Regions from separate parts of the Bradyrhizobium sp. CIR18 genome, predicted to be linked through region 1. Evidence: predicted binding sites of a transcription regulator. Region 1 holds the regulator's gene; each other region holds the start of a gene.
What was found. Region 1 encodes PhoB, which activates phosphate uptake and scavenging genes when phosphate is short. Its sites were predicted from a motif close to TGTCATNNANCTGTCAT; they were not measured.
Positions count from the first base shown of each region.

Region 2: a site for PhoB is predicted at 2,571-2,587, ahead of GGD65_RS12645 (UDP-2,3-diacylglucosamine diphosphatase). Genes of this name have one in related genera too.
Region 3: a site for PhoB is predicted at 3,493-3,509, ahead of GGD65_RS27205 (DUF47 domain-containing protein). Genes of this name have one in related genera too.
Region 4: a site for PhoB is predicted at 3,471-3,487, ahead of GGD65_RS12835 (YbhN family protein). Genes of this name have one in related genera too.

Region 1 covers NZ_JACIHF010000003.1:271,113-278,665, reverse strand. The annotation lists gene GGD65_RS14300 (ATP-binding protein) at 1-73, shown strand, start outside; gene pstS (phosphate ABC transporter substrate-binding protein PstS) at 229-1,242, shown strand; gene pstC (phosphate ABC transporter permease subunit PstC) at 1,433-2,422, shown strand; gene pstA (phosphate ABC transporter permease PstA) at 2,427-3,278, shown strand; gene pstB (phosphate ABC transporter ATP-binding protein PstB) at 3,275-4,093, shown strand; gene phoU (phosphate signaling complex protein PhoU) at 4,105-4,821, shown strand; gene phoB (phosphate regulon transcriptional regulator PhoB) at 4,845-5,552, shown strand; gene GGD65_RS14265 (GcrA family cell cycle regulator) at 5,785-6,297, opposite strand; gene GGD65_RS14260 (aspartate aminotransferase family protein) at 6,754-7,553, shown strand, end outside.
Region 2 covers NZ_JACIHF010000002.1:874,161-881,713, forward strand. The annotation lists gene GGD65_RS12635 (PAS domain S-box protein) at 1-1,213, opposite strand, end outside; gene thiD (bifunctional hydroxymethylpyrimidine kinase/phosphomethylpyrimidine kinase) at 1,567-2,367, shown strand; gene GGD65_RS12645 (UDP-2,3-diacylglucosamine diphosphatase) at 2,611-3,423, shown strand; gene GGD65_RS12650 (glycosyltransferase family 1 protein) at 3,437-4,480, shown strand; gene GGD65_RS12655 (threonine/serine dehydratase) at 4,639-5,622, shown strand; gene GGD65_RS12660 (caspase family protein) at 5,907-7,553, opposite strand, start outside.
Region 3 covers NZ_JACIHF010000010.1:106,836-114,388, forward strand. The annotation lists gene GGD65_RS27190 (peptide chain release factor 3) at 1-1,313, opposite strand, end outside; gene sugE (quaternary ammonium compound efflux SMR transporter SugE) at 1,480-1,794, shown strand; gene GGD65_RS27200 (inorganic phosphate transporter) at 1,787-2,794, opposite strand; gene GGD65_RS27205 (DUF47 domain-containing protein) at 2,806-3,450, opposite strand; gene GGD65_RS27210 (branched-chain amino acid ABC transporter permease) at 3,607-4,575, opposite strand; gene GGD65_RS27215 (branched-chain amino acid ABC transporter permease) at 4,577-5,440, opposite strand; gene GGD65_RS27220 (ABC transporter substrate-binding protein) at 5,517-6,737, opposite strand; gene GGD65_RS27225 (ABC transporter ATP-binding protein) at 6,793-7,539, opposite strand; gene GGD65_RS27230 (ABC transporter ATP-binding protein) at 7,532-7,553, opposite strand, start outside.
Region 4 covers NZ_JACIHF010000002.1:919,793-927,345, forward strand. The annotation lists gene GGD65_RS12830 (hypothetical protein) at 178-2,130, opposite strand; gene GGD65_RS12835 (YbhN family protein) at 2,217-3,299, opposite strand; gene GGD65_RS12840 (ferritin-like domain-containing protein) at 3,728-4,234, shown strand; gene GGD65_RS12845 (MFS transporter) at 4,524-5,933, shown strand; gene GGD65_RS12850 (EAL domain-containing protein) at 6,046-7,553, shown strand, end outside.

The DNA.
Region 1 (7,553 bases):
CCGCCTTTTGATCGAAAGCGTGCCCCGTCAGGGGGCCACTTTCACCGCCTGTTTTCCCCAGGCTAAGACTTAGTTTAAGCCTGAAACTCCAGCGATTTCAATCGCTTGAGTGTGTCATCCGACTGTCACGAAACCTTCGTAAAAGCACAGCCGACCGCTCCTAAAGGGGCGGCGCGGGGAGCGCGATCGGGCGCGGTTGGCGCTTCGCTCCCCTGTATGGAGACCAGCATGAATTTCATCAAAACCATGGTCGCTGCCGGCTTGCTCGCCGCATCGACGACGGTGGCCTTCGCTGCCGACATCACGGGTGCCGGTGCCACCTTCCCGTTCCCGATCTATTCCAAATGGGCTGACGCCTACAAGAAGGAGACCGGCAACGGTCTGAACTACCAGTCGATCGGCTCCGGCGGCGGCATCAAGCAGATCCAGGCCAAGACCGTGACCTTCGGCGCCAGCGACGCGCCGCTCAAGGCCGAGCAGCTCGAGAAGGACGGCCTCGTCCAGTGGCCGATGGTGATGGGCGCCATCGTCCCCGTCGTCAACCTCGAGGGCGTGAAGCCCGGCGAGATGGTGTTCGACGGCGAGACGCTCGCCAGCATCTATCTCGGCAAGATCACCAAGTGGGACGACGCCGCGATCAAGAAGCTCAATCCGAACGTGAAGCTGCCCTCGGACGCCATCACCGTGGTCCGCCGCTCGGACGGTTCGGGCACCACCTTCAACTTCACCAACTACCTCTCCAAGGCCAGCGCGGACTGGAAGAGCAAGGTCGGTGAGGGCACCGCGGTCGAGTGGCCGGTCGGCGTCGGCGCCAAGGGCAATGAAGGCGTGTCGGGCAACATCAGCCAGACCAAGAACTCGATCGGCTATGTCGAGTACGCCTATGCCAAGCAGAACAAGCTGACCTACACCGGTCTCGTCAACAAGGCCGGCAAGCCGGTGCAGCCGACCGTCGAAGCCTTCCAGGCGGCCGCCTCCAACGCCGACTGGGCCAAGGCGCCCGGCTACTACGTCATCCTGACCGACCAGCCCGGCGAGAAGTCCTGGCCGATCACCGCGGCGACCTTCATCCTCATGCACAAGGACGCCACCGACAAGGCGGCCTCGCAGGAAGCCATCAAGTTCTTCCGCTGGGCCTTCAAGAGCGGCGGCAAGGCGGCTGAAGAGCTCGACTACATCCCGATGCCCGAAGGCGTCGTGACCCTGATCGAGAAGACCTGGGCTGCCGAGATCAAGAGCTAAGTAGGGCTCTCGCGTCCCGGACGCGGCGCGGCCCTGGCGATGCGAAGCATCGTCCAGGTGCCGCTCCGCGAGAGCCGGGACCCGCAAGACTTCCGCTCCGGATCGGTCATGCCGTGTCCGGAGCGCGAGACCGACAAAAAGACTGACAACAAGCGTATATTATCGGGCACAGGGGATCGGCGTGGCAGAAATGGCCGTTCAGAGCGATGTAATCGACGACGCCGGACCGTATGACCGCGCCAAGGCCTTGAGTGCGTTCAAGCTCGGCGACGTCACCTTCTACTGGATCACGCGGCTGTCCGCGATCTCGGTGCTCCTCATTCTCGGTGGCATCATCGTCTCGCTGATCGTCGGCGCGTTCCCGGCGATGAAGGAATACGGCTTCTCCTTCCTGTGGACGCAGCGCTGGGCGCCGTCGGCCGATCCGCCCGTGCTCGGCGCGCTCGGGCCGATGTATGGCACGCTCGTCACCTCCTTCATCGCGATGCTGATCGCCATTCCCGTCGGTCTCGGCATTGCGATCTTCCTCACTGAGCTCTGCCCGCAATGGCTGCGTCGCCCGATCGGCATGGCGATCGAGCTGCTCGCCGGCATTCCCTCGATCATCTACGGCATGTGGGGCTTCTTCGTGCTGGGCCCGTTCCTGGCCAACACCTTCCAGCCCTTCATGATCAGGATCTTCGACGGCGTGCCCGTGCTGGGCGCGATCTTCGCAGGTCCGCCGTCCTATCTCAGCACGTTCAACGCCGCGCTGATCCTCGCCATCATGGTGCTGCCCTTCATCACCTCGATCTCGGTCGACGTGTTCAAGACGGTGCCGCCGGTGCTGAAGGAGGCCGCCTACGGCGTCGGCTGCACCACCTGGGAAGTCGTCCGCAGCGTGGTGATCCCCTACACCCGCGTCGGCATCATCGGCGGCGTCATGCTGGCGCTGGGCCGCGCGCTCGGCGAGACCATGGCGGTGACCTTCATCATCGGCAATTCGTTCCGCATCTCCTCATCGATCTTCGCGCCGGGCACCACGATCTCGGCGGCGATCGCATCCGAGTTCGCCGAGAGCGACGGCCTGCACCAGTCCGGCCTGATCCTGCTCGGCCTCTTGCTGTTCGTGCTGACGTTCTTCGTGCTGGCCGCAGCGCGGCTGATGCTGATGCGGCTGGACAAGAAGGCGGGGAAGTAACGTCATGGCGCTCAATCCGATCTATTCGCGTCGTCGCCGCAAGGATATCGTCATCCGCGGGCTCTGCTTCGCCGCGGCCGCCTTCGGCGTCACCTGGCTCGCGCTGATCCTGGTCACGCTGCTCTTCAACGGCCTGGCCGGCCTCAATCTTCAGATCTTCGTCGCGGATACGCCGCCGCCCGGTTCGACCGAAGGCGGCCTGCGCAACGCGATCGTCGGTTCGATCATCATGACGTTGATCGGCGTCGGCATCGGCGCGCCGCTCGGCCTGTTCGCCGGCACCTACCTTGCCGAATACGGCCGCAACGACAAGCTGACCTCGGTGATCCGCTTCATCAACGACATCCTGCTCTCGGCGCCTTCGATCATCATCGGCCTGTTCATCTATGGCGCGGTGGTGGTGCCGATGCGTGGCTTCTCCGCGATCGCGGGCGCGCTCGCGCTCGCCGTCATCGTGATCCCGGTCGTGCTGCGCACCACCGAGGACATGCTGCTGCTGGTGCCGAATCCCCTGCGCGAGGCGGCCTCGGCGCTCGGCCTGCCGCGCTCGCTGGTGATCAAGCGTATCGCCTATCGTGCGGCCCGGTCGGGCCTCATCACCGGCGTGCTGCTCGCCACCGCCCGCGTCGCCGGCGAGACCGCGCCGCTGCTCTTCACCGCGCTGTCGAACCAGTTCTTCAGCCTCGGCCTGAACAAGACGATGGCCAACCTGCCGGTTACCATCAACAACTTCGTCCAGAGCCCCTACGCCTATTGGAAGCAGCTCGCCTGGAGCGGCGCGCTGCTGATCACGCTCACCGTGCTTGCCCTGAACATTGGCGCGCGCATCCTCGGCGCCGAGAGGACTGCAAAATGACCGACCTGTCCGTATCCATGAGTTCCAACGCTCATCTGGCCTCGCAGCCGCTGCCGGAAGCCCCGGCCAAGGTGACGGTGCGCAATCTCAATTTCTATTACGGCGAGCACCACGCGCTGAAGAACATCAACCTGACGCTGGGCGCCAACCGCGTCACGGCGTTCATCGGCCCGTCGGGCTGCGGCAAGTCGACCCTGCTGCGCATCTTCAACCGGATGTACGATCTCTATCCGGGCCAGCGCGCCACCGGCCAGCTCATGCTGGACCAGACCAACGTCCTCGACCCCAGGCTCGACCTCAATCTGCTGCGCGCCCGGGTCGGCATGGTGTTCCAGAAGCCGACGCCATTCCCGATGACGATCTACGAGAACATCGCCTTCGGCATCCGCCTCTACGAGAAGATCTCGAAGTCCGAGATGGACGACCGCGTCGAGAAGGCGCTGCGCGGCGGCGCGCTGTGGAACGAGGTCAAGGACAAGCTCAACGCCTCCGGCCTGTCGCTCTCCGGCGGCCAGCAGCAGCGCCTGTGCATCGCCCGCACCGTCGCGGTGCGCCCTGAAGTGATTTTGTTCGACGAGCCCTGCTCGGCGCTCGATCCGATCTCGACCGCCAAGGTCGAGGAGCTGATCCAGGAACTGTCCGAGAACTACACGATCGCGATCGTCACCCACAACATGCAGCAGGCGGCGCGCGTCTCCGACAAGACCGCCTTCATGTATCTCGGCGAGCTGATCGAGTTCGACGACACCAGCAAGATCTTCACGTCGCCGAGCGACCGGCGCACGCAGGATTACATCACCGGCCGGTTCGGCTGAGGAGACGCGACATGGGTACTGAACATACCGCAAAGGCTTTCGACACCGACCTCCAGGAGCTCACCCGCCTGGTCGCCGAGATGGGCGGCATCGCCGAGCGCATGATCGTCGATTCCGTCGACGCGCTGATCCGCCGCGACGTCGCGCTCGGCCAGCGCGTCGTCACCATCGACGCCGAGCTCGACGCGCTGCAGAAGCGCATCGAGGAACGCGCGGTGCTCACCATCGCCCGCCGCCAGCCGATGGCGGTGGACCTGCGCGAGATCGTCGGCGCCATGCGCGTTGCGACCGACCTCGAGCGCATCGGCGACCTCGCCAAGAACATGGGCAAGCGCGTCGCCGCGCTGGAGACCGACTTCCATCCGCTGAAGCTGTTCCGCGGCCTGGAGCACATGACCGACCTCGTGCAGCAGCAGGTCAAGTCGGTGCTGGACGCCTATGCCGCGCATGACCTGCCGGCGGCGATGGCGGTGTGGAAGGGCGACGAGGAGGTCGACGCGATCTGCACCTCGCTGTTCCGCGAGCTCCTCACCTACATGATGGAGGATCCGCGCAACATCTCGTTCTGCATCCATCTGATGTTCTGCGCCAAGAACATCGAGCGGATCGGCGACCACGCCACCAACATCGCCGAGACCGTGTTCTACATGATCGAGGGCCAGGCGATCACCGACAAGCGGCCGAAGGGCGACATGACCACCTTCGCCACGACGGTCCCGAATACCTGAAGACTTGAAGGAGCGACGACCCGATGGGCGCACGCATTATGGTGGTTGAGGACGAGGAAGCTCTCACCGAGCTGCTTCGCTACAACCTCGAAGGCGACGGCTATGACGTCGAGACGGTCATGCGCGGCGACGACGCCGACACCCGCCTCAAGGAGCACATCCCGGACCTGATCGTGCTCGACTGGATGCTGCCGGGCCTGTCGGGCATCGAGCTGTGCCGCCGCCTGCGCACCCGCCCCGACACCAAGCAGCTCCCGATCATCATGCTCACCGCGCGCGGCGAGGAGAGCGAGCGGGTGCGGGGGCTTGCGACCGGCGCCGACGACTACATCGTCAAGCCGTTCTCGGTGCCGGAGCTTTTGGCGCGCGTGAAGGGCCTGCTGCGGCGCGCCAGTCCTGAGCGGCTCGCGACAGTGCTGGCCTATGGCGACATCGAGCTCGACCGCGACAAGCGCCGCGTGGCGCGCTCGGGCCGGCCGATCGATCTCGGCCCGACCGAATATCGCCTGCTGGAGTTCTTCCTGGAGCATCCCGGCCGCGTGTTCTCGCGCGAGCAGCTGCTCGACAGCGTCTGGGGTCGCGACATCTACATCGATGAGCGCACTGTCGACGTCCATATCGGCCGCTTGCGCAAGCTGCTCAATCTCGGCCGCGAGCAGGACCCGATCCGCACCGTCCGCGGCGCCGGCTACGCGCTCGACGACCGCTTCGCGAAGGCGGAGCAGACGTAAGGTTTGCTGGCGTTGGCTTTGGCGGGCTGCCGCCGCATTCTCCGGTGTCGTCCCTGCAAAAGCAGGGACCCATAACCACAGGCAGTGGTTTGGCGAAGACTCGGAGTGACCATCTCGCGCGACAACTGCGCCTTGTGGTTATGGATCCCCGCGTTCGCGGGGATGACACCGAGTTGGTGGAGCCGTCATCGTGTGACGGCTGCAGTCTTGACGATCAGAGAATTCCGCGAACTCAGCGCGGACCCGGCTTCGCCGGCGCGCGCCGGCGATCCGCCGCCGGCTGATACGCCACGCGCGAGTGCTGGGCGCAGTAGGGCAGGCCGGACAGTGCCTTGCCGCCGCAGAAGAAGAAATCCGGGCTCGAGGGATCGCCGACCGGCCAGTGGCAGGTCGCCTCGTTGAGCTCGAGCAGCGACAGCCGCTGGCCCATCGGCACCACGTTGTCGTAGGTGACGGGTTCAGCCTCCACCTCGACCTCGAAGGCCTGCGCCAGCGCGGTGTTGCCGCGCGCGATGGGGCGGGTCACCCGCATCATGTGCTGCGCAGGACGCGCCTTGCGCGGCCGGGGCGCTGCCGATGAAGGGCTCTTGGCGCGGCCGGACAGACCCAGCCTGTGCACTTTGCCGATCACGGCATTGCGGGTCACATTGCCGAGCTCAGCTGCGATCTGGCTGGCCGAAAGTCCGGCCTCCCAGAGCTTTTTCAGCTGCTCGACGCGATCGTCGGACCAGGTCAAAACCGTCATTGCACCCTTTCCCTCGCTACGCGCCAGCCATCCTGGGGCCTCGCAGCGATTGCCTAAGCCTTCAAAAACCCGTGCCGTCAGAATCCCTTAAGGCTCGCCGGGCGCGTGACTGACGCCCGAACGTTTACGCCGGTACAAGAGGACTCTTGGGATCAGAACCGCTGCACGAGATGTCGTATCTGACAATCCAAACGCTACAATATGGCGTGACTCCCGCGCAAGAGTCCGCCGACTCGCTTCCACATGTTCCGTGGTGAAAACCCGCAAAATCGGCACCGCAAGACTACGGATTCAGCGTTTCCTGAGGCTTTCCGGGCGGCATTGACACCCGTCTTGCCAAGCATAAGATAGTCCCGCGTGCCGCCCTTAAAAGGCGGCACGTTTCGTTTTCCGGGCCGGTCGATGGTGCGTTGCGCAATGCACGCGTCACACCGTCCGCAACATTCAAGTGACATCATGACTAACAGCGCAGCGCCGCATTTGCTCCCCGTTTTCGCCAGAGCCGACCTCGGCTTCGAGCGCGGCGAAGGCTGCTGGCTGATCGCGACCAATGGCGATCGCTATCTCGATTTCACCTCGGGCGTAGCTGTGAATGCGCTCGGCCATTGCCACCCGCATCTGATCAAGGCGCTGCAGGAGCAGGCGACGAAGCTCTGGCACATGTCGAACCTGTTCCAGAGCCCGGACGGCGAGAAGCTCGCGAGCCGGCTTTGCAACGAGAGCTTTGCCGACTTCGTGTTCTTCTGCAATTCGGGCGCCGAAGCGCTGGAAGGTGTGATCAAGCTGGTCCGCCATCATCACTTCTCCAAGGGGCATCCGGAACGTTATCGCATCATCACCTTCGAAGGCGCCTTTCACGGCCGCACGCTGGCAACGCTGGCCGCGACCGGCTCTGCAAAATATCTCGAAGGCTTCGGCCCGCCCATGGAAGGCTTCGACCAGGTGCCGCATGGCGATATCGAGGCCGTCAAGAAGGCGATCAGCCCGCACACCGCCGGCATCCTGATCGAGCCGATCCAGGGCGAGGGCGGCGTGCGCTCGGCAACGCCGACCTTCCTCAAGGCGTTGCGCCAGCTTTGCGACGAGAAGGGCCTGCTGCTGGCCTTCGACGAGGTGCAGACCGGCATGGGCCGCAGCGGCGATCTGTTCGCCTATCGGCGCACCGGCGTCACGCCTGACGTGATGTCGCTGGCAAAGGCGCTCGGCGGCGGCTTCCCGATCGGCGCTGTGCTGGCGACCGCGGATGCGGCAGCCGG
Region 2 (7,553 bases), on a different contig from region 1:
GACCACCGGCCGGCATGGCATCCTGCGCATTGAGCGCAAGGTTGAGCACGGCGGATTCGAGCTGGGCCCGATCCGCGAAGGCCACGATCGTGCCGGGCCTGGAAGCCGTCCTGATCTCGATGTCCTCGCGCAAGGTGCGCTTGAGCAGCTTGAACATGGACTCGAGCAGGCCGCGGCAATCGATCGTCTGGGGCTGCAGCAACTGGCGGCGACTGAACGCGAGCAGGCGCTGCGTCAGCTCGGCGCCCCGCTCACCCGACTGGCAGATGTCCTCGGAAAAGCGGCGCAGGTCGGGCCTCGCCTTGAGCTGCTCGCTCAGATGCTCGGCGTTGCCGATGATGACGGTGAGCAGGTTGTTGAAGTCGTGGGCGATGCCGCCGGAGAGCTGGCCGACCGTCTCCATCTTCTGCGCCTGCTGGAGCTGCTGCTCGGTCAGCTTGCGCGCGGTCAGGTCGTGGACGATGCCGACGAAGATCAATTCGCCGTCCTGCCGGGTCCGGCCGACCGACACGTCCATCGGAAAGGTCGAACCGTCCTTGCGCAGGCCGATGGCCTCGCCGGCGGTCGCGAAATGCCTTGCGTGGCTGTCGGGCGCGGTGCCCGCCTCGGGCATCAGCATCCTGACGTTCCGGCCCATGACCTCGTCGGCAGAGTAGCCGAACAAGCGCTCGCAGGCCGGATTGAACAGCAGAATATGGTCCTGCGCGTCGAGCAGGATGACCCCGTCGACCGCGGTCTCGACGATCGCGGTGAGGCGCGCCACGCTCTCGCGCATCGCGCGCTGGGCGTCGCTGACCTGCTTGAGCAGCAGCGTCGCGTCCCGGCTCTTGATCTCCTCCTCCTCGAGCGCGGCCTGGACCTGCCGCAGCTCGAACGGCGAGGGGATCGTCAGGATCTTCGGCAGCAGCGGCCAGAGCGCGCCCGCCGTGACCACGGATGCCACCGCGGTCGCCGCCTTGACCATGCCCTCGATGCCATAGACCGGGACCCAGAGCGTGTAGATCGACAGCACATGGGTGAGGCCGCACGCCATGATGAAAATCGCGAAGGCCCAATAGACCCAGCCGAACTTTAGGTCGCGCCGCTTGGTGACCAGGATCGCAAGGGCAAACGGAATCGAAAAATAGGCGGCGGCGATGCAGGCGTCGGACACGACGTGAAGCCAGATCAGCTCAGGCTCCCACAACAGGCAGATGCCGTGCGGCGACAGCATGGACGAGTCGAGGAGACGTTCAAAAAAGGCCCACATCATTCCCACCCCAAGATTCCGTTCCAGGCGGCTTGCGGGCCGTGAGCCCGCAACATGGGTGTCGCTGGACAGTTCCACTCTCACCTCGCGCTCTTCGGCGAAGCAGGTGAGGTTCGAGACTATACCAAGGGTCCGGCGCGGTTGCATTTTCAAGTCCGCACGATTGCGGGGCGAGGCGGCCCGCTGTTTGCCTGATTCGCAGGGAATGCACGGCGTCGCGAATCACTATCGGACACGGCTCGGTGCGCTTGCCGGTGTTCCACGGCCGCGCTAGGACAGGCCATGGCGGTGTCTGTATCCAGCAAAGGTGTCCGGCGATGACGACCCCGGTCGCACTCACCATCGCCGGCTCCGATTCGAGCGGCGGCGCCGGCATCCAGGCCGACCTGAAGACGTTTGCCGCGCTCGGCGTCTACGGCGCGTCCGTCATTACGGCCTTGACCGCGCAGAACACGCGCGGCGTCACCGGCATTCATGCGGTGCCGGCCGAGTTCGTCACCGCGCAGATCGATGCGGTGTTTTCCGATCTCGACATTGGCGCGGTGAAGATCGGCATGGTGGCCCAGGTCGCCAGTATCGATGCGATCGCGGCCGCGCTGTCGCGCTGGGCGCCCGGCCATGTCGTGCTCGATCCCGTGATGGTGGCGACCTCCGGCGACCGGCTGCTGGCATCCGAGGCCGTCGACGCGCTCCGCACAAAACTGATACCGCTGGCGTCGGTGATCACGCCCAATCTGCCGGAGGCCGCGGCTCTGCTCGACGAGCCGGTCGCTGCAAGCGAGGCCGAGATCGAAACCCAGGGGCATCGCCTGCTGGCGCTCGGCTGCGGTGCGGTCCTGATCAAGGGCGGACACGGCGAGGGCGCCGAGAGTACCGACTATCTCGTCACGTCCGAAAGCACGATCGCGCTTGCGGCGCCGCGCGTTGCCACACGCAACACCCATGGCACCGGCTGCTCGCTGTCCTCGGCGGTCGCGGCGGGGCTCGCCAAGGGCGAAGGTCTGGAGCTTGTCGTGCGCAACGCCAAGACCTGGATCAGCGCGGCCATCGCAGCCGCTGACCGCTTCAGCGTCGGGCACGGCCACGGCCCGGTCCATCATTTCCACAAGTTCTACTGAGGCGAGCGGCCAGCGGGAGCGCAGGCGTTCGTCTGTTCAGCGCTGCTCGTGTGGGTAGTTCACCCTCCCCTGGAGGGGGAGGGTAGGATTGCTGCGGCGCCCCCTGCGGCGCCATGTCGCCTGATTGTCGCATGCGACTGATATTCGCGGAGAGGGCGAGGCAAGGCGTGATTCGTATCTGAAGGTGCCTCAAAAGTTCAATCGGTCATCCCCCTGTCACGGGACATTGTTACAGGCTGGCGCATGGGAAGTTACGATGTGAGTGACGAGAGCCCGGAGCGGCGCTTTCGCACGTTGTTCATCTCCGACGTTCATCTCGGAGCCCGCGGTTCTCAAGCCGATCTTCTGCTCGACTTCCTGCGCTACCATGATGCCGACACGATCTATCTGGTCGGCGACATCGTCGACGGCTGGGCGCTGAAATCGAGCTGGAACTGGCCGCAATCCCACAATGACCTCGTGCAGAAGCTGCTGCGCAAGGCGCGCAAGGGCGCCAAGGTCGTCTACATCCCCGGCAATCACGACGAGTTCCTGCGCAACTATTACGGCACGCATTTCGGCGGCATCGACGTCGTCGAGAACACCGTCCACACCGGCGTGGACGGCAAGCGTTATCTCGTCATCCACGGCGACATCTTCGACCTCGTGGTGCAGAACGCGCGCTGGCTCGCCCATCTCGGCGACAAGGCCTACGACTTCGCGATCCAGATGAATCGCTTCGTCAACTTCTTCCGCCGCCTGTTTGGCGTGCCCTATTGGTCGCTGTCGCAATGGGCCAAGCAGAAGGTCAAGAACGCCGTCAACTATATCGGCGCGTTCGAGCAGGCGCTCGCCGCCGAGGCGCGGCGCCACGACGCCGACGGCGTGATCTGCGGCCACATCCACTACGCCGTGATCCGCGACGAGGGCGGCATCCGCTACATGAATTGCGGCGACTGGGTCGAGAGCTGCACGGCCCTGGTCGAGCACGACGACGGCCATTTCGAGATCATCACCTGGGCGGATCATTTGCAGAAGCCGGCACAAGTCCCGCAGGTTGCAGCCAGAGCTGCATAACAGAGGCCGCCTGATGCGCATCCTGGTCGCGACCGACGCCTGGCACCCGCAAGTCAACGGTGTGGTTCGGACGCTGACCAAGCTCGCCGACGCCGGCAAAAGCCTCGGCGTCGAATTCACATTCCTGACGCCGCAATCGTTCCGCACCTTTGCGATGCCGAGCTATCGCGACGTGCGTCTGGCGATGCCGCGTCCGGCGCGCATTGCGAAGCTGATCGCGGAGGCGCGCCCCGACAGCATCCACATCGCGACCGAAGGGCCGATCGGCCTGATGGTCCGCCGCTACTGCCGCCAGCGCAGGCTGCCGTTCACGACCAGCTTCCACACCCGCTTTCCCGAATATGTCCGCGCCCGCGTGCCGGTGCCGGGCTCGCTGATCTGGCGGGCGCTGCGCCGCTTCCACAGCGCCAGCCGCGCCGTGATGGCTGCAACGCCTGCGCTCGCCCGCGAGCTGACCGAGCGCGGCTTCGACAATGTCGTGCTGTGGCCGCGCGGCGTCGACACCCAGCTGTTCCACCCCCGCGCCATCGATCTCTGCCTGCCGGCGCCGGTGTTCCTGTCGGTCGGCCGCGTCGCCGTGGAGAAGAATCTCGAGGGCTTCCTCGACCTCGATCTGCCCGGCACCAAGGTCATCGTCGGCGACGGCCCCGCGCGCGCCTCGCTCGAAGAGGCCTATCCCGATGCGATCTTCCTCGGCGAGAAGCACGGCGAGGAACTGGCGGATATCTATGCGGCCGCCGACGTCTTCGTGTTTCCGAGCAAGACCGACACGTTCGGCCTGGTGCTGCTCGAAGCGCTCGCAAGCGGCCTGCCGGTGGCCGCTTTCCCGGTGAAGGGCCCCCGCGACGTCATCGGTGATGCCCCGGTCGGCGCGCTCGATCACGACTTGCGCAGCGCCTGCTTCGCGGCATTGGATATCTCCCGGCAGGACTGCGTCGCGTTCGCGGCCAATTACACCTGGGAAGCCTCGGCGAGGGCCTTTGTGGCCAGCATTGAGGCGGTAGGCGCGGTGCTGCCTGGCCGGAACGGCGCGGAACAGCCGCGCTTCGTGGCCTAGAGCTATCTCGATCCGATGGATCGAAATAGCTCTAGATTCTTGTTTTGACGCGTTTTCTTCACGCGAACCGGTTTCCACTTCGCTCGAAAACGCTATGGGGAAAATCCTCGCGCGGAGGTGTCTTGCCCGGGCCTCATCGGCCGCGATAACATTCGGCCATGACCGAACAGCTCCTCCCGATCGGCCCCGCCGATATCGACGCCGCAGCGCGCGTGATCGCGCCCTACGCCATCCGCACTCCGCTGTTGTCCTTTCCCGTGCTCAACGAGCGCGTCGGCGCGAAGGTGTTCTTGAAACCGGAGATGCTCCAGCGCACCGGCTCGTTCAAGTTCCGCGGCGCCTTCAACAAGGTGTTCTCGATCCCGCAGGACAAGCGCGCCGGCGGCGTCGTGGCGTTCTCCTCTGGCAACCACGCCCAGGGCGTGGCGGCCGCGGCAAAAATCCTCGACATGCAGGCGACCATCGTGATGCCTGCGGATGCGCCGCTGTCGAAGCGCGAGCGCACCAAATCCTATGGCGCCGAGGTCGTGCTCTATGATCGCGACAAGGACGACCGCGAGGCGATCTCGCGCGGCATCGCCGAAAAGCGCGGCGCGACGCTGGTGAGGCCCTATGACGATCCCTTCGTGATCGCGGGGCAGGGCACCGCCGGCCGCGAGATCGCGGAAGACTTGGCGGGCCTCGGCCTTAGCCCCGACATCGTGGTCGCACCGGCCTCCGGCGGCGGCCTGATCGCGGGCGTAGCGACCGCCGTGAAGGCACGCTATCCGCGCGCCGAGATCGTGGTGGCCGAGCCCGAGGCGTTCGACGATCACGGCATCTCGCTGAGCGCAGGACATCGCGAGCCGCATCCACCCGCGGGCCGCACCATCTGCGATGCGCTGATGGCCCTGATCCCCGGCGAGATGACCTTCGCGATCAACAGCAAGCTGCTCGCGCGCGGCGTCACCGCGTCGGACAAGGAAGTCGGCGCCGCCGTCGCCTTCGCCTATCGCGAGCTGAAGCTCGTGGTGGAGCCCGGCGGCGCTGTCGGCCTCGCCGCGCTGCTGGCGGGCCGGCTCGACGTCGCCGGCAAGAACGTCGTCATCGTGCTCTCCGGCGGCAATGTCGACGCGGATCTGTTCGCCGAGCTGGTGGCCTAGCCGTCATTCCGGGCCTGCGCCTTTCGGCGCATCCCGGAATGACCACGTCTAAGGGTTTATGAAGAAGGGGCAGAGCGTTGCCGCTCTGCCCCTTCTTTGTGTTTGTCGATCTTGTGGATCGAACTAACCGCTTGCTCGGTGAAACCTCTCCCGCTTGCGGGGGAGGTCGGCGCGAAGCGCCGGGTGGGGCTCTTTCCTCTTGGGGATTGTCCCGTTGCGGAGAGACCCTCTCCCCAACCCTCCCCCGCAAGCGGGGGAGGGAGCGCACCTTCTTCTTCGCCCAATCAGTGCATGAAGCCGCCGCGACGGTTGCCGCCGCCATTCATGCTCGGCGCCTGGTTCATCGACTGCCGGAAGTTGTTGTTGCTGTTGACCATGCGGCTCGGCATCGTGTTGAGCTGCGGGCGGTTGTTCTGGACGTTGTTCTGCACCTGCACCTTGTTCACCGGATTGTTGTTGAGCTTCACGATGCCGGTGTTGCCGTTGTTGACGCGGATCGGGTGGTTCTGCGTCTGAACGGGCTTCACGTCGACAGTCGAGCCGCCCTTGCCGACATTCACCGGCATGCTCACGATCTTGCCCGGCTTGCCATTGGCGTTGCCAGCGTCCGGCTTGTTGTTGGTCGCGGGCAGGGTGACGATCTTGCCGATGCCGCCATTGCTGGTGGTCGTGTTGGTCGGTGCAGGCAGGGTGACGATCTTGCCCGGGGTCTGTGACGGCGTGCCGTTCGGCTGGTTGTTGCCCGAGGGCAGGTTGCCGATCTGGCCACCATTGCCGAGCTTGCCGATGACATTGCCGTCGACCGGCTTCTGCACGACCGGCAGATTACCGTTGATCTGGCCGCCATTACCCTGCTGCAGCGGCATGTACTTCGGCTGGCCGAGATTGCCGATCTTGAAGGTCGGAGCAATGTTCTGCGGAGCCAGGAACTTGGTCGCCTGCATCAAGGGGATCTGCTTCGGCTGCATCTGCAGCTTCAGGGCCATTTGCGCATAGGGGCTGGTGCCGTAGCTGTCATAGAAGGTCTTGTAGGCAACCGGCGAATTCACGAGCACCGCCTTGTGCCAGGCCTGCGAGAGCAGGATGTTGTTGAGCAGCCAGCGGACGTGGTCGCACAGCGGGTCGTGCGGGTACATCCGGATGAACTCCTGATAATATTCCGGCCGGCCCTCCGACACGACATAGTCATAGGCCTGACGAGTCGAGCGGCTCGGCAGGTTGGAGGCCATCTGCACCACCGGTGCCCTGACCGGCGCGCGGTTCGCGGCAACCGCGGTGTCGCCGAAGAAGGTGAAGTCCGAGGTCAGCGAGGAGCTCTCCCACGGGATCTGCGCACCGCTGGTGGACTGGTTCACTTGCAGGCGAACGCGCTTGAACAGCTGCTCGATCGGCACGTTGGGTTCACGTGCGACGTTCAGGAACGCCTGCGTGTAGGGGCTGTGACCGCCGGTGCCGTCGAGCGCTTCAGCGCCCGGTGCGGTCGAGTAACCGACGATCGAGCCGTTCGGCGCATCGACGATGGCAAGGCCGCGGCCGGCGTCATTGACATCAGGGAACGGGTTGTTGCGGCAGGCATCGAGGATGACGATGCGCATGCGGCTCGGGATCGTCTCCAGCGTCGACATCACGTCGACCAGGCGCACCGAATTGTTGACGAGCTCGGTCTGGTTCGACACCTTGGCGTCGACGGGAACGAGATAGTTCTCGCCGGCGAGCTGCACGCCGTGACCGGCGTAATAGACCATCGCCACGGTGTTCGGACCGCGCGCGGACACCTTGGCGGAGAAGTCCTGCACCACGCGGAGCATGTCGTTCTGGGTCAGGTCGGTCGCGGCAACCACCTCGAAGCCGGCCGAGTTCAGGAACTTCGCCATCGACTCGGCGTCATTGTCGGGATTGGCGAGCTGCGGCGCGTTCTTGTAGTTCGAATT
Region 3 (7,553 bases), on a different contig from region 1:
CGCGGGCGGAACACCTGCACCACGCCCTCTTCCGACATCTGCTGCAGCGCTTCCTTCAGCTTCTTGGCCTTCATTGCGTCGGTGAGACGGACGCGGCGGACGATTTCCGGCGCGAAACTCGGCACGCCGACGAAGTTGAAATCCTCGCCCTCGGTCAGCGTGTCGCCGATGCGCAGCGTGCCGTGATTGGGAATGCCGACGACGTCGCCGGCGAAGGCTTCATCCGCGACCGAACGGTCCTGGGCGAAGAAGAATTGCGGGCTCGACAGCGGCATGCTCTTGCCGGTGCGCACCAGCTTGGCCTTCATGCCGCGGCTGAGCTTGCCCGAGCAGAGACGCGCAAACGCGATGCGGTCGCGGTGGTTGGGATCCATGTTGGCCTGGATCTTGAACACGAAGGCGCTCATGCGCGGATCGGTGGCCTCGACCTTGCGCTGGTCGCTGTCCTGCGCGCGCGGCTCGGGCGCGAACTTGCCGAGGCCTTCCAGCAGGTCGCCGACGCCGAAATTGCGCAGCGCGCTGCCGAAATAGACCGGCGTCAGATGGCCCTCGCGGAACGCGTCGAGCTCGAACGGTTTTGACGCTTCGGTGACGAGCTCGAGCTCGTCCTTGACCGCGGAGACATCGAGATTGGCATTGAGCTTGGCGAGCTCGGCGATCTCGATCTGCTGCGCCGCGCCGGTCTTGGCACCGCCGCCTTCGAGCAGGCGCACGCCGCCATTGGCGACGTCGTAAGTGCCGAGGAAGTCGCGGCCGCGGCCGACCGGCCAGGTCATCGGCGTGGTGTCGAGCGCCAGCGTCTTCTCGATCTCGTCGAGCAGCTCGAACACGTCGCGGCTCTCGCGATCCATCTTGTTGATGAAGGTGATGATCGGGATATCACGAAGACGACACACCTCGAACAGCTTTCGGGTGCGCGCCTCGATGCCCTTGGCGGCGTCGATCACCATCACGGCGGAATCGACCGCGGTCAGCGTGCGATAGGTGTCTTCCGAAAAGTCCTCGTGGCCCGGCGTGTCCAGCAGGTTGAACACGAGCCCTTCGAACTCGAAGGTCATCACCGAGGTCACGACAGAGATACCGCGCTCGCGCTCGATCTTCATCCAGTCCGAGCGCGTGTTGCGCCGCTCGCCCTTGGCCTTGACCTGGCCGGCCAGGTTGATGGCGCCGCCGAACAGCAGCAGCTTTTCGGTCAGCGTGGTCTTGCCGGCGTCGGGATGGGAGATGATCGCAAACGTGCGCCGCCGCGCCACTTCAGCGGCAAGCGGGGAACGGGCCGGCGATTCGGCTGTGGTGGTGGCGATGTCGGACATGGCGGGAGCGTGTGGCAGGGAAAACGGGCCTGATCAAGCCTCATTTGGTGATTGCGGAGCCTTCCGGCCAGCCCCATATCGGCCTTGGCCATACTGGCCTTGGGGGGAGGACGGCCTCCCCGCCCATCAGCCGCGGGGACGACCCTGCCTTGAAGGGAGGGTCGTCATGGCCTGGAGCATCCTGTTCGTCGCGGGTCTTCTCGAGATCACCTGGGCGATCGGCCTGAAATACACCGAGGGTTTTAGCAGACTTGTTCCGTCCGTCGTCACGCTCGCGGCCATGGCGGGCAGCGTCATCCTGCTCGGCCTCGCCCTCAAATCGCTGCCCGTCGGAACCGCCTATGCGGTGTGGACCGGCATCGGCGCGGTCGGCACCGCAACGCTGGGCATTGTCCTGTTCGGGGAGCCGGCCACCGCCCTTCGTCTTGCCAGCATCGCCCTGATCGTCGCCGGGATCGTCGGGCTGAAGCTGGTTACTTGACAAAGATCTTGACCGCCCACCAGGTCAGCGCCGCCACGATGGCCGAGGCCGGGATCGTGATCACCCAGGCGTAGACGATCGAGCTGGCAACGTTCCAGCGCACCGCCGAGACGCGGCGGGCGGCGCCGACGCCGACGATGGCGCCGGTGATGGTGTGCGTGGTGGAGACCGGAACCCCGAGATAGGTCGCCATGAACAAAGTCGCGGCCCCGCCGGTCTCGGCGCAAAAGCCCTGCATGGGAGTCAATTTGGTGATGCGCAGGCCCATGGTGCGGACGATGCGCCAGCCGCCCATCAGCGTGCCCAGCGCCATCGCCGCCTGGCAGGACAGCACCACCCAGAACGGCACCGAGAAGTCGCTGCCGAGATGGCCCTGCGAATAGAGCAGCACCGCGATGATGCCCATGGTCTTCTGCGCGTCGTTGCCGCCATGGCCGAGCGAATAGAGCGAGGCGGAGGCGAATTGCAGGATGCGGAAGGCGCGATCGACCGCGAACGGCGTCGAGCGCACCGAGGCCCAGGACACGATCGCCACCAGCATCATCGCGAGCAGGAAGCCGATCAGCGGCGACAGCACGATCGCCAGCACCGTCTTGCTCAATCCGCTCCACACCGCAGCCGAGATCCCGGCTTTGGCCATGCCGCCGCCGACGAGCCCGCCGATCAGCGCATGCGACGACGAGGACGGGATGCCGAGCGCCCAGGTCACGAGGTTCCAGACGATGGCGCCGACCAGGGCCGCGAAGATCACCTGGGCATCGACGATCGAGGGATCGATGATACCGGTGCCGATGGTCTGGGCGACGTGCAGGCCGAACACCATGAAGGCGACGAAATTGAAGAACGCGGCCCAGAACACCGCGAATTGCGGCCGCAGCACGCGGGTCGAGACGATGGTCGCGATCGAATTGGCGGCGTCGTGCAGGCCGTTCAGGAAATCGAACAGCAGCGCGACGGCGATCAAGCCGACCAGGACGGGAAGACCCAACGCGGCATCCACAGCGGCCTGCCCTAAACTTGCTCGATGACGATGCTGTTGATCTCGTTCGCGACGTCGTCGAAGCGATCCGCCACCTTCTCGAGGTGGTCGTAGATCTCGACGCCGACGATGAAGTCCATCGCATTGCCGTCGCGATGCTTGAGGAACAGCTCCTTCAGGCCGATGTCGTGGAGATCGTCGACGCGGCCCTCGAGCTTGCCGAGCTCCTCCGTGATCGCGGTCAGCATGGCGACGTTCGGGCCGATCGACTGCATGAGCGGCAGCGCGCGGCCGACCAGATTGGCGCACTCGATCAGAAGCCCGCCGATCTCGCGCATGGGCGGCTCGAAGGTGCGGACCTCGAACAGCATCACCGCCTTGGCGGTCTGCTGCATCTGGTCGATGGCGTCGTCCATCGACGTGATCAGGTTCTTGATGTCGCCGCGGTCGAACGGGGTGATGAAGGTGCGGCGCACCGCCGTCAGCACCTCGCGGGTGATGTTGTCGGCATCATTCTCGAACTGGTTGACGCGCTGGCAATAGACCGGCGTCTCCTCGCCCCCGTTCAGCATGCCCTGGAGCGCGATGGAGCCCTGGATCACCGTCTGGGCATGCCGGTCGAACAGGTCAAAGAACCGTTCTTCCTTGGGCAGGAAAGCACGAAACCATCGCATCATGGGGGTAGGCTACCGGTTGGAAATGGCCCGGCCCTGTCAGGCCGTCATGAAACTGTCATAGACCATTTTCGATCCGCGCGCGTGTCATCTCACGCCCGCGGAGCCGGATCATCCACCGCTTTCAAGCGGCCGGCAAACCGATTTCAAATCAACCAGTTAGAGCGATCTCCGGAAGTAATGCGCGATTTCGCCGATGACGCCGCGGCGGAAGGTGAGCACGCAGACCACGAAGATCGAGCCCTGGATCACCGTCACCCATTGGCCGAAGCCGGCGAGATATTGCTGCATGGCGATGATCGCGAAGGCACCGACCACGGGGCCGAAGATGGTTCCGAGGCCGCCAACCAGCGTCATCAGCACGACCTCGCCCGACATCGACCAATGGACGTCGGTGAGCGAGGCGTTCTGCGCCACAAAGACCTTCAGCGCACCGGCAAAACCGGCCAGCGTTCCCGACAGCACGAAGGCCAGGAACTTGTACTGGTCGGTGCGGTAGCCCAGCGAAATCGCGCGCTGCTCGTTCTCCCGGATCGACTTCAGCACCTCGCCGAACGGCGAGTTGATGATGCGGTAGATCAACAGGAAGCCGGCAAGGAACCCGACCAGCACGACGTAATAGAGCACCGTCGGCTTGGAGAGATCGAAGACGCCGAACATGCGTCCCTGCGGGATGCCCTGGATGCCGTCCTCACCGTGGGTGAACGGGGCCTGGAGGTAGATGAAGTACAGGAGTTGTGACAGAGCCAGGGTGATCATCGAGAAATAGATGCCCTGGCGGCGGATCGAGATGTAGCCGGTGATGATCGAGAGCACGAAAGCCGCGGCGATGCCGACGAGGATGCCGAGCTCAGGCGGCAACGCCCACACTTTCAGCGCATGCGCGCAGCAATAGCCGGCGGTCCCCAGGAACATGGCGTGGCCGAACGACAGCAGGCCGCCATAGCCGACCAGCAGATTGAAGGCGCAGGCGAGCAGCGCAAAGCACAGCGCCTGCATCACGAAGAACGGGTAGACGCCCGTGAATGGTACCGACGCCAGCAGCAGCGCCATCACTACGAAAGCGATCATCTCGTCGCGCATCGCGCGAGGGGTCACCGGCAGCGTGTCGTCCGTCAGGGTTGTCATATCAGGCCGCCCTTCCCGTCAATCCCGTTGGCTTCACCAAGAGCACCAGCACCATCAGCACGAACACGACGGTGTTGGAGGCCTCGGGATAGAAATACTTGGTCAGACCCTCGATCACGCCGAGCGCGAAGCCGGTGATGATGGAGCCCATGATCGAACCCATGCCGCCGATCACGACCACCGCGAACACCACGATAATCAGGTCGGCGCCCATCAGCGGTCGCACCTGGTTGATCGGCGCCGACAGCACGCCCGCGAGCGCGGCAAGGCCGACGCCGAGGCCATAGGTCAGCGTGATCATGCGCGGCACGTTGATGCCGAAGGCGCGCACCAGCGTCGGATTTTCGGTGGCGGCGCGCAGGTAAGCGCCGAGCTGGGTCTTCTCGATCAGGAACCATGTCGCCAGACATACGACCAGCGAGAACACGACCACCCAGCCGCGATAGATCGGCAAGAACATGAAGCCCAGATTCATGCCGCCCTTGAGCTGGTCCGGAATGGCGTAAGGCAGACCGGAGGAGCCGAAATAGTTCTGGAACACGCCCTGCACGATCAGCGCGATGCCGAAGGTCAGGAGCAGGCCGTAGAGATGGTCGAGCCCGGTCAGCCATTGCAGCATGGTCCTTTCCAGGATCATGCCGAAGATGCCGACGATCACGGGTGCGATCAGCAGTGCCCACCAGTAGTTGATGCCACCGAGGCTCAACAGGAAATAGGCAACGAAGGCGCCCATCATGTAGAGCGCGCCATGGGCGAAATTGATGATGTTGAGCATGCCGAAAATCACGGCAAGCCCGAGACTGAGCAGCGCGTAGAACGAGCCGTTGATCAATCCCACCAGTAGCTGAGCGTATAGAGCCTGCATCGATCCCGCACCCGGTCCCTTCTCGTCGTTCCCCAAGAGCAAGCCGGCGCCGTTGCGCCGGCTCGCATCGTCACACTTACTTCTTCACGAGCGGACAGACGCTCTCGGACAGCGGCCGGAACGCCTGATCCGCGGCCGTCGTGCCGATCAGCTTGTAATAGTCCCAGGGCCCTTTGGATTCCTCGGGCTTCTTGACCTCGAACAGATAGGCGGGATGCAGCTTGCGACCGTCCCCGCGGATCGTCCCCTTGCCGAACAGCGGATCGTCCGTCGGCATCTCCTTCATCTTGGCGACCACCTTGGCCCCGTCATGCGGATTGCCGCCCATCGCCTCCAGCGCCTTGAAATAGTGCAGCAGACCCGAGTAGACGCCGGCCTGCACCATCGAGGGCATCGCCTTGTTCTTCATGCGCTCGGAGAAGCGCTTGGAGAACGCGCGCGTACCGTCGTTCATGTCCCAATAGAAGGTCTCGGTGAAGTTCAGGCCCTGCGCCACCTTCAGACCGAGCGAGTGCACGTCGGTGATGAAGAGCAGCAGGCCCGCAAGCTTCTGGCCGCCCGAGACGATGCCGAACTCCGCCGCCTGCTTGATGGTGTTGGTGGTGTCGCCGCCGGCATTCGCCATGCCGATGATCTTGGCTTTGGAGGCCTGCGCCTGAAGCAGGAACGACGAGAAGTCGGCAGTATTCAGGGGATGCTTGACATTGCCGATCACCTTGCCGCCCGACTTCACCACAACCGCGGCGGTGTCGCGTTCGAGGGCATGGCCAAAGGCGTAGTCCGCGGTGAGAAAATACCATGTGTCGCCGCCCGCCTTCACCAGCGCCTGCCCGGTACTGTTGGCCAGCATATAGGTATCATAGACCCAGTGGATCGTGTTCGGTGAGCATTGCGCGTTGGTGAGATCCGACGTCGCCGCACCCGTGTCGATCAGGATCGAATTCTTCTCCTTGACGACATTGTTGACCGCCAGCGCAACGCCGGAGTTCAGGACATCCATGAAGATGTCGACCTTCTCGACGTCGATCCATTGCCGAGCAATCGTGGAGCCGATGTCGGGCTTGTTCTGATGGTCGGCGGAGATCAGGTCGAGCTTCCAGCCCTTGGCAGCGAGCCCGGAATCCTCGATCGCCATCTGTGCGGCGACGGTCGAGCCAGAGCCACCGAGATCGGCATAGAGTCCCGAATTGTCGGTCAGCACGCCGATCTTGATGTTCTTGTCCTGCGCAACCGCGCCACCTGCCGCGCCGAGCGCCAGGGCCGTCCCGAGCAACATTGCCGAAATGCTGTGCTTCATAATCCGCCTCCCAATATTCCTTTGATAGTTACTCTTGCACGTCCGGTCTGCTCGGCTACACACCGAGATAGGTGTGGAGCTTGTCCATGTTGGCGGCAAGATCCGCATTGGAAAATCCGTCAATGATCTTGCCGTGCTCGACCACGTAGTAACGGTCGGCGACGGTGGATGCGAAGCGGAAATTCTGCTCGACCAGGAGGATCGTGAAACCCTCCTTCTTGAGCCGCGCAATGGTGTGGCCGATCTGCTGGATGATGACCGGCGCAAGGCCCTCGGTCGGCTCGTCCAGCATCAGGAAGCTCGCACCGGTGCGCAGGATGCGCGCGATCGCGAGCATTTGCTGCTCGCCACCGGACAGCTTGGTGCCCTGGCTGTTGAGCCGCTCCTTCAGGTTCGGAAACAGCTCGAAGATCTGATCGAGCGGCAGCCCGCCTTCGCGGACCACCGGCGGCAGCATCAAATTCTCCCGCACGTCGAGACTGGAGAATATGCCCCGCTCTTCCGGGCAGAATGCGATGCCCATGCGCGCGATCTTGTCGGAGGTCGCGCGGATGATCTCCTGGTTGTTGAACTTCACCGAGCCGGTACGCTTGCCGATGATGCCCATGATCGACTTCAGCGTGGTCGTCTTGCCGGCGCCGTTACGCCCGAGCAGGGTGACGACCTCGCCCGCGTTCACGTCGAAGTTGATCCCGTGCAGGATGTGAGACTCGCCGTACCAGGCTTCCAGGTTGCGGATTTGAAGGATGTTTCCGCCGGTCGCAGCCTTGGCCGGAGCCTCGGCGATCGCAGTGTCAGGCATGACCGGCTCCCAGA
Region 4 (7,553 bases), on a different contig from region 1:
CCTCGATTCAAGACTGCCGTCGCGGCGTACTGGATCGCCCGGTCAAGCCGGGCTGCGACACCGAGGTGCGAGGACGTTGCGCGTAGCCCGCATGAGCGAAGCGATATGCGGGGAGATGGCTCCGGATGTCGCTGCGCTCATCCGGGCTACGACTCGCAAAAGGAGTCTTCGCGCGCGCTACTGCTTTGCGCTCGGCAACAGCTGCGGCAGAAATCCGCGCGTGACGCCCGGCGGCACGGCATCGAGCCCGAGCACGGCGCTCGCGGCCGGCAGCGCCGCATCCGCCATCGCCGCATGCCCTTCCGCGCTCGGATGCACCGCGCCGCCATAAACGGCGGAGAGCACGCCCCAGGTGGCGTCGTGAATGTCGGTCGGCTGGCTCGCCGCCGGCAATCCCTGCGGATAGGTCATCGCGGCAAAATAGCTGTCATTGGCGTCACGGATCCAGCGCGCGCGGGGCAAATAGGCGCGGTATTCCGAGGCGCCGCGGCCGCACAGCATCGGCTGGCTCGCCGCGCTCACGATGTCTGGATTGAAGCTCTGGCCGTTCTCGGCAAAGCAGCTGCGGTCGAATTCGGGGTCGTTGCCGGAATGGGCGCAGAAGCCGTGATCGGCGAACGCCGCCTGATGCGCGTCGACGAACGTCATGCGGTCGGCTTCGGGATCACGGCACAGCGCGCCGCGGGTGCAGGTGGCGAGCCCCTTCAGCTGCGGCAAGAACTCGGTGTCGACGAAGGTCGAGACGCGGGCAAGGCGCTGCGGATCGGCGTTGAAGGCCGGATGGATGTCGAAGCCGGCCCGGCCGCCGCGGCAGGGCACGCCGCCGTCGGCGAGCGCGGGGTTGGCGTAGGAGACATAGACGACATGCGAGAGGTCGCCGCCGACCAGCGGCTTGAGCGCCTCGCGCAGCTTGACGAAGTTCTGCGGCAGTTCGCGCGCCAGCGCATCGCGGGAATCGTCGACGCTCGCCATCACGCCGGAGCGGCGGAACAGCGCGCGCTCGGTCGCGGTCTCGACGATCACGTCGGCAACGAGACCGGAGAAATAGACGTCGTTGGCGCCGACAGAGAGCAGCACGAGGTCGAGCGTGCGGTCGGGCTGGCGCTTCTTCGCCGCGGTGACCGCCTCGCGCAACTCGGCGACTTGCGCGTTCACGCTGGTGTTGCAGACACCGGTCTTGCCGGGCGGGCATTCGCGGGCGCGCTGCGAGCCGAGCAGGCCGTCGCCGATGCTGGCACCGGTGCAGGCGAGCGGCAGGTAGGTCACTGCGATGTGGGTGTAGCGCACCGCGAGTGCGAGGGCGGTGCGCGTCTGGTAGCTGTAGAGCGAGCGGTGGCAGGGCGAGTTGAACCAGAGCGCGCTGTAGCGCTGCCAGTTGGCGAGCGTGTCCGGCGCCTCGCAGGCGCGGCCGCCTTTGAAGCCGTGGCGGCTCGGCCGGTAGTACTGCGCGCCGGCGGTGCCCAGATAGGAGCGGAAGCAAAACCCTTCGTCCGACAGCGCCAGCGGCCGGTCCGGATTGCCTTCGCCGGAGGCGATGCTGTCCCCGAGGCCGGCGACGAAGATGTCGCGGACCTGGATCTCGGTCTGGACGCGCTGGGTCGGATCGGAGCCGGAGGAGACGTCGACGGTCGCGACCGTCTGCTTGCCGTAGCGGACGCGCAAATTGATCGGCTCGGCGCAGTCGAAGGTCGATTGTTGTGGCCCGTCGCCGTCGTCGAACGACCAGGCGCAGGTGGCGCCGACCGGCACCGCGCCAACGAGGCGGACGGTGACGGGGTGATCGATCGGGGTGAGGTAGTTTTCCTTGGTGTTGTCGCGGGTGCAGGGCTGGTTGACCCGGCCCTGGAGGTCGATGCAGAGCCGGTTGACCATGTTGCGGGCCCAGCCGCGGCCTTCGCTCTGGAGCTCCAGCGATTGCTCGGCGGCCAGGATGCTGCGGTTGCGGGCGTTCTCGACATGGAGCAGGAAGTCGCGCTCCTCGCGGAACAGCCGGAAGCGGTTACGCACCTCCCAATTGATCTGCAGGGCGCCGGTGTCCTGAGCGCTAGCGCGCTCGGGCGGCATGGCCGTCAGAATCCCGGCAAGCAACAGGGCGCCTGCGGAAAGGGTACGAAGGAATACAGGGATCATGGCCCGCGTCTTCAACGGCAAAGTTGAGGCGGAAATAAGAGAGCATTGCTCCGCCGCCCGCAACCCCGCCGGGTCCAGATCGTGGCCTACCGCTTGTTGGCCTGGCGCAGTATCCGCTCGCGCTCCATCGGCGTCACCTGCTTGGGCAGATTGGCCTGCGCGCAGGCCTCCGCCAGCCGCCGCCGCTCCTGCCAGGGCTCGACCACGTTCATCCAGAGCTCGCGCGTGCCCATGATCGAGATGGCGAGGCCGAACGGGATCACGAAATAGAGAAGGCGGAACACCAGCAGCGTCGCCAGAAGTTGCTCGCGGCCGAATTCGGGCAGCGCCAGCAGCATGGCGGCATCGAACACGCCGATCGAGCCGGGGGCATGGCTGGCGAAGCCGAGCAGCGTCGCCAGGATGAACACCACGGCCAGCGACATGAAGTCGATCGGCGGATTGGCCGGCATCAGCAGGTACATCGCCGTGGCGCAGAAGCCGAGATCGACCACCCCGATCAGGATCTGGACCAGCGTCAGCGGCGCCGACGGCAGCACCACCTTCCAGCCCTTCTGGCCGAGCTCGCGCCGCTTCTCGCCCATGCAGAGCCAGACCAGATAGGCACCGATCGAGGCGAGGCCGCCGAGCGCGATCAGCCGATTGATCGAGGAGGGGAGCTGATCCATCGAGGACGCCGCATCCGGATGGATCGCCATGCCGATCGAGAGCACGAAGATGTTACCGAGCCAGAAGGTCAGGCCCGACAGGAAGCAGATCTTGGCGACGTCGATCGCGTTCAGCCCGTAGTCCGAATAGATCCGGAAGCGGATCGCGCCGCCGGTGAAGACCGTGGCGCCGATGTTGTGGCCGATCGAATAGGACGTGAAGCTGGAGAGCGCCGCAATGCGGTACGGCACGTGCTTCTTGCCGATCGTTCGCAGTGCAAAAAAATCGTAGAAGGTCAGCGTACAGAACGCAAAGAACACGCAGATCGCCGCCAGCCCGATGCTCCCGCGGGGAATCTCGGTTAACGCGGTCAGGATGACCCCGGTATCGATGCCCTTGAGGGTTCGCACCAGCGAGGTGATCGCGAAGGCGATGATGAAGACGCTCGCGGCTACTCCGAGCCGTCGCCAGCCGATCCATCTCTTGAAGCCGCGTTGCAGCGCGGGCAGCAGTCCGTGCATTCATCCTCCCGGCGGGGGGCAAGACCGACCAGGCCAGACATTGGCCAGTCGGGTACGATCACGGCCAAAAGCAGGCATCGATCGCGGGGCATGATCCAGCTCATTTAAGGCAAAAACACCGGCTTGTGCAGCCCTTGACAACAATTGGTTCTGCGTCGGACCGGTCACTTTTGTCATACGCGGTTCACATCGGCGGCGCGTTAAGCATATGAGTCGTGAAACCGGTTCGGCCCCGCGCGTTTCGTATCCCGACACCATTTCAGATGCCGGTGCCGTCCGCATTGTTCCAGCGCAAGCCATCTTGGTCTTTTTGGAACGTCGATGCCGCGTGTCCGTTGGGCCCCATCAGCAACCGAACATGGCGGAATAAGCGGCTTTTCGTGCAAGCCGCTGCCTTCGTGTTCCACAAAACCGAAGAGGACGGAACGATGGGACTGTTCACAAAAGACATCAAGACCATGAACGACCTGTTCGTGCACCAGCTCCAGGACATCTATTACGCCGAGCAGCAGCTGACCAAGGCGCTGCCGAAGATGGCCAGTAAGGCCACCGATCCGCAGCTGAAGCAGGGCTTTTTGACGCACCTTGAAGAAACCAAGCAGCACGTCGCGCGGCTCGAAGAAGTGTTCAAGATGCACGGCGTCCCCGTAAAGGCGGTCGATTGTCCGGCGATCGACGGCATCATCGAGGAGGCCGACGAGACCGCCGGCGAGGTCGCCGACAAGGCGGTGCTCGATGCCGCCCTGATCAACGCGGCGCAGGCCGCCGAACATTACGAGATCGTACGCTACGGCAGCCTGATTGCCTGGGCCAAGCAGCTCGGCCGCAATGACTGCGCGACCGTGCTCGCCAAGACGCTTGAGGAGGAGAAGGCGACCGACAAAAAGCTGACCACGCTCGCCGAGAGCAAGGTCAATCTGCGCGCGGCGAGCTGATGAAGGTAAAGCGATGGGCGCGCCGCGCGGCTATCCGTGCGGCGCTCTCGCCACATATGCTCCGTCATCGCCCGCCTAGTGCGCGATTGCGCACAGGGGCGGGCGATCCAGTATTCCAGAGACAATAATGGGATACGGAGAAGCCGCGGCGTACTGGAATCCCCGCATGCGCCGGGCACGACACCGCTTGTAAGGCGAGTGCCCGCAGCATCCATCCTTCGTCCATTATCGAAACATGACTGCGCAATGAGAGCGTATATATCGCATGGGGCTGCAATCGAGGTGCAGCATGCGAGCCACCACCATCAAGCATGAAATCTTTCAGGACAGGACCGGCGCGTCGCGCGCCGGTTCGCCTCTTGCGACCTCGCTCACGCTGGCCGCGATGAGCCTCGGCTACGGCGTGGTGCAGCTCGACGTCACCATCGTCAACACCGCACTCGATGCGATGGGCAGGACGCTCGGCGGCGGTGTCGCCGAACTGCAATGGGTGGTCAGCACCTACACCATCGCGTTTGCCGCCTTCATCCTGACGGCAGGCGCGCTCGGCGACCGCATCGGCGCCAAGCGCGTCTTTATGGCGGGGTTCGCCATCTTCACCGCGGCTTCGTTCGCCTGCGCGCTGTCGCCCAATGCCGCCGTGCTGATCGCAGCGCGGCTGGTGCAGGGGCTGGCGGCGGCGATCCTGGTGCCGAATTCCCTCGCGCTGCTCAATCATGCCTATCCGGACGAGCGAGCGCGCGGCCGTGCCGTCGCGGTCTGGGCTGCCGGCGCGAGCCTTGCGCTCACCGCGGGCCCCTTTGTCGGCGGTGCGCTGATCACGCTGGTCGGCTGGCGCGCGATTTTCCTGGTCAATCTGCCGATCGGGCTCGCCGGCCTGTGGCTGAGCTGGCGCTACGCCAGCGAAACCACGCGGGCCCGCTCGCGGGAGATCGATCTGCCCGGCCAGCTTGCCGCGATCGGCGCATTGGGGGCGCTGGCGGGCGCCATCATCGAAGGCGGTGCGCTCGGGTGGGATCATCCGGCCGTGATCGCAGCCTTCGTCGGTGCCGCAGGTCTCGCCGCGCTCTTCATCTGGCGCGAGAGCCGCGCGGCGCAGCCGATGCTGCCGCTGTCGCTGTTCGGCCAGAGGCTGTTCGCGCTGACCTCGCTGGTCGGCCTGCTCGTCAATATCGCGATCTACGGCCTCATCTTCGTGCTCAGCCTGTATTTCCAGCGGATCAACGGGTTGTCGGCGTGGTGGACCGGGCTCGCCTTCGTGCCGATGATGGCGGCGGTGCTGCCGGTCAATCTGCTGGCGCCGCACCTCGCCGAGCGCATCGGCCCGTGCCCGACCATCGTGGTCGGTGCCAGCGCGTCGGCGCTCGGCTGTCTCGGTCTGCTGTGGATCGCGGCTGATACGAGCTATTGGATGATCTGCGCGCAGATGATCGCGATCAGCGGCGGACTTGGGCTGCTGGTTCCGCCGCTGACCTCGACCTTGCTGGGCAGCGTCGACAAGGCGCGCTCCGGCATCGCGGCCGGCGTCCTGAACGCGACGCGGCAGACCGGCAGCGTCCTCGGCGTCGCGCTGTTCGGTTCGCTGGTGGCCGCCGAGGGGGCGTTCATGGCGGGGCTGCATCTGTCGCTGGTCGTGTCCGCATCCGTCCTGCTGCTCGCTGCCGTCGCGATCGGCCTCGGTGCGCCGGCGCGAGGATGAACAATCCGAGCGAATGGGCACATCTTCCGTTCACCATCGCCGCAACAGGCGCGTAGCCAGTTACCACCTGTCCACCTCTGTTGGTTCAACTGCGGGTCCATAGGGGCCCGGGATGTATCAAGTTCTCTACTGTCTCACCGAAGAGCACGATTGGCGGCTCGTCGCGCTAGGCGGCGCGGTGTGTCTGCTCGCCAGCGCGGCGGCGATCAGCCTGTTCCACCGGGCGCGCGCGACCAACGGTGTCGGACGCCTGGCCTGGCTCGGCCTCGACGCCGCCGTCAGCGGCTGCGGCATCTGGGCGACGCATTTCATCGCAATGCTCGCCTACGGGCCGGGCGGCGCCGGCGCCTACAACATCCCGGTGACGATCCTGTCCTTGATCTTTGCGATCTCCGTGACCTTCGTGGGGCTGAGCATCGCCGTATCGTCCTCGCGGGCGGTGTGGATCGCCCTCGGCGGCGCCATCGTCGGCACCGGGGTCGCGGCGATGCATTACACCGGCATGGCGGCGCTGGAGATGCCGGCGCGGGTCAATTGGATCGGAAGCATGGTCGCCGTTTCGGTGCTGTCAGGAATCGTCTTTGCGGCACTTGCACTGTTCGTGGCCGCGCGGCGCGACGACCTGTTCCATGCGCTGACCGCGACGGTCCTGCTGACCGTCGCCATCGTCGCGCATCATTTCACCGCCATGGGCGCGGTGCTGCTGACGCCTGATCCGACGCTCGCGATCGGCGGCCTGTCGATCCCGCCGGCCTCGCTGTCCTTCCTCACGGCTAGCGCCGCGGTCGCGATCATCGCGATCGCGCTCGTGGCTGCGCTGCTCGACCGCCGCGCCAAGGGCGAACTGGGCGCCCAGCAAATGGTGCTGGATACGGCGCTCGAGAACATGTCGCAGGGTCTGTGCATGTTCGATGCGGACGGCAAGATCATGCTGTTCAACGAGCGCTATGCCGCCATGCTCCGTCGCACCGACATCGCGCTGACCGGCCGCCTGCTGGTCGACGTGCTCAGGGAGGAGCAGGCCAAGGGCCAGTGGCAGGGCGATGCGGATCAATTCTTCGCCCGCCTCGTCGCCGACGCGCGCGAGGGGCGCACCACGACCGACATCGTCAGCCGGTTCGGCCGCTCCATCCGGGTGGTCAACCAGCCGATGCAGGGCGGCGGCTGGGTCGCGACCTTCGAGGACATCACCGAATGGCTCGAGGCGCAGGCCAAGATCTCGCACATGGCGCGCCATGACGCGCTGACCAGCCTGCCGAACCGCGTGCTGTTCCACGAGCAGCTCGAGCAGGGACTGCGGCGCACCAGGTCGGGCGATCAGCTCGCGGTGCTTTGTCTCGATCTCGATCACTTCAAGGACATCAACGACTCGCTCGGTCATCCCATCGGCGATGCGTTGCTGAAGGAGGTCGGCCGCAGGCTGACGGCCGCCGTCGGCGAGAGCGACACGGTGGCGCGACTGGGCGGCGACGAGTTCGCCGTGGTCCAGATCGGTCGGTCCGAGGAAACCGCTGCGAGATCGCTTGCGGGCCGCCTCGTCGAGGTCATCTCGGCGCCCTACGAGATCGACGACCATCAGATCGTGATCGGCGTCTCGATCGGCATCTCGCTGTCGCCGCA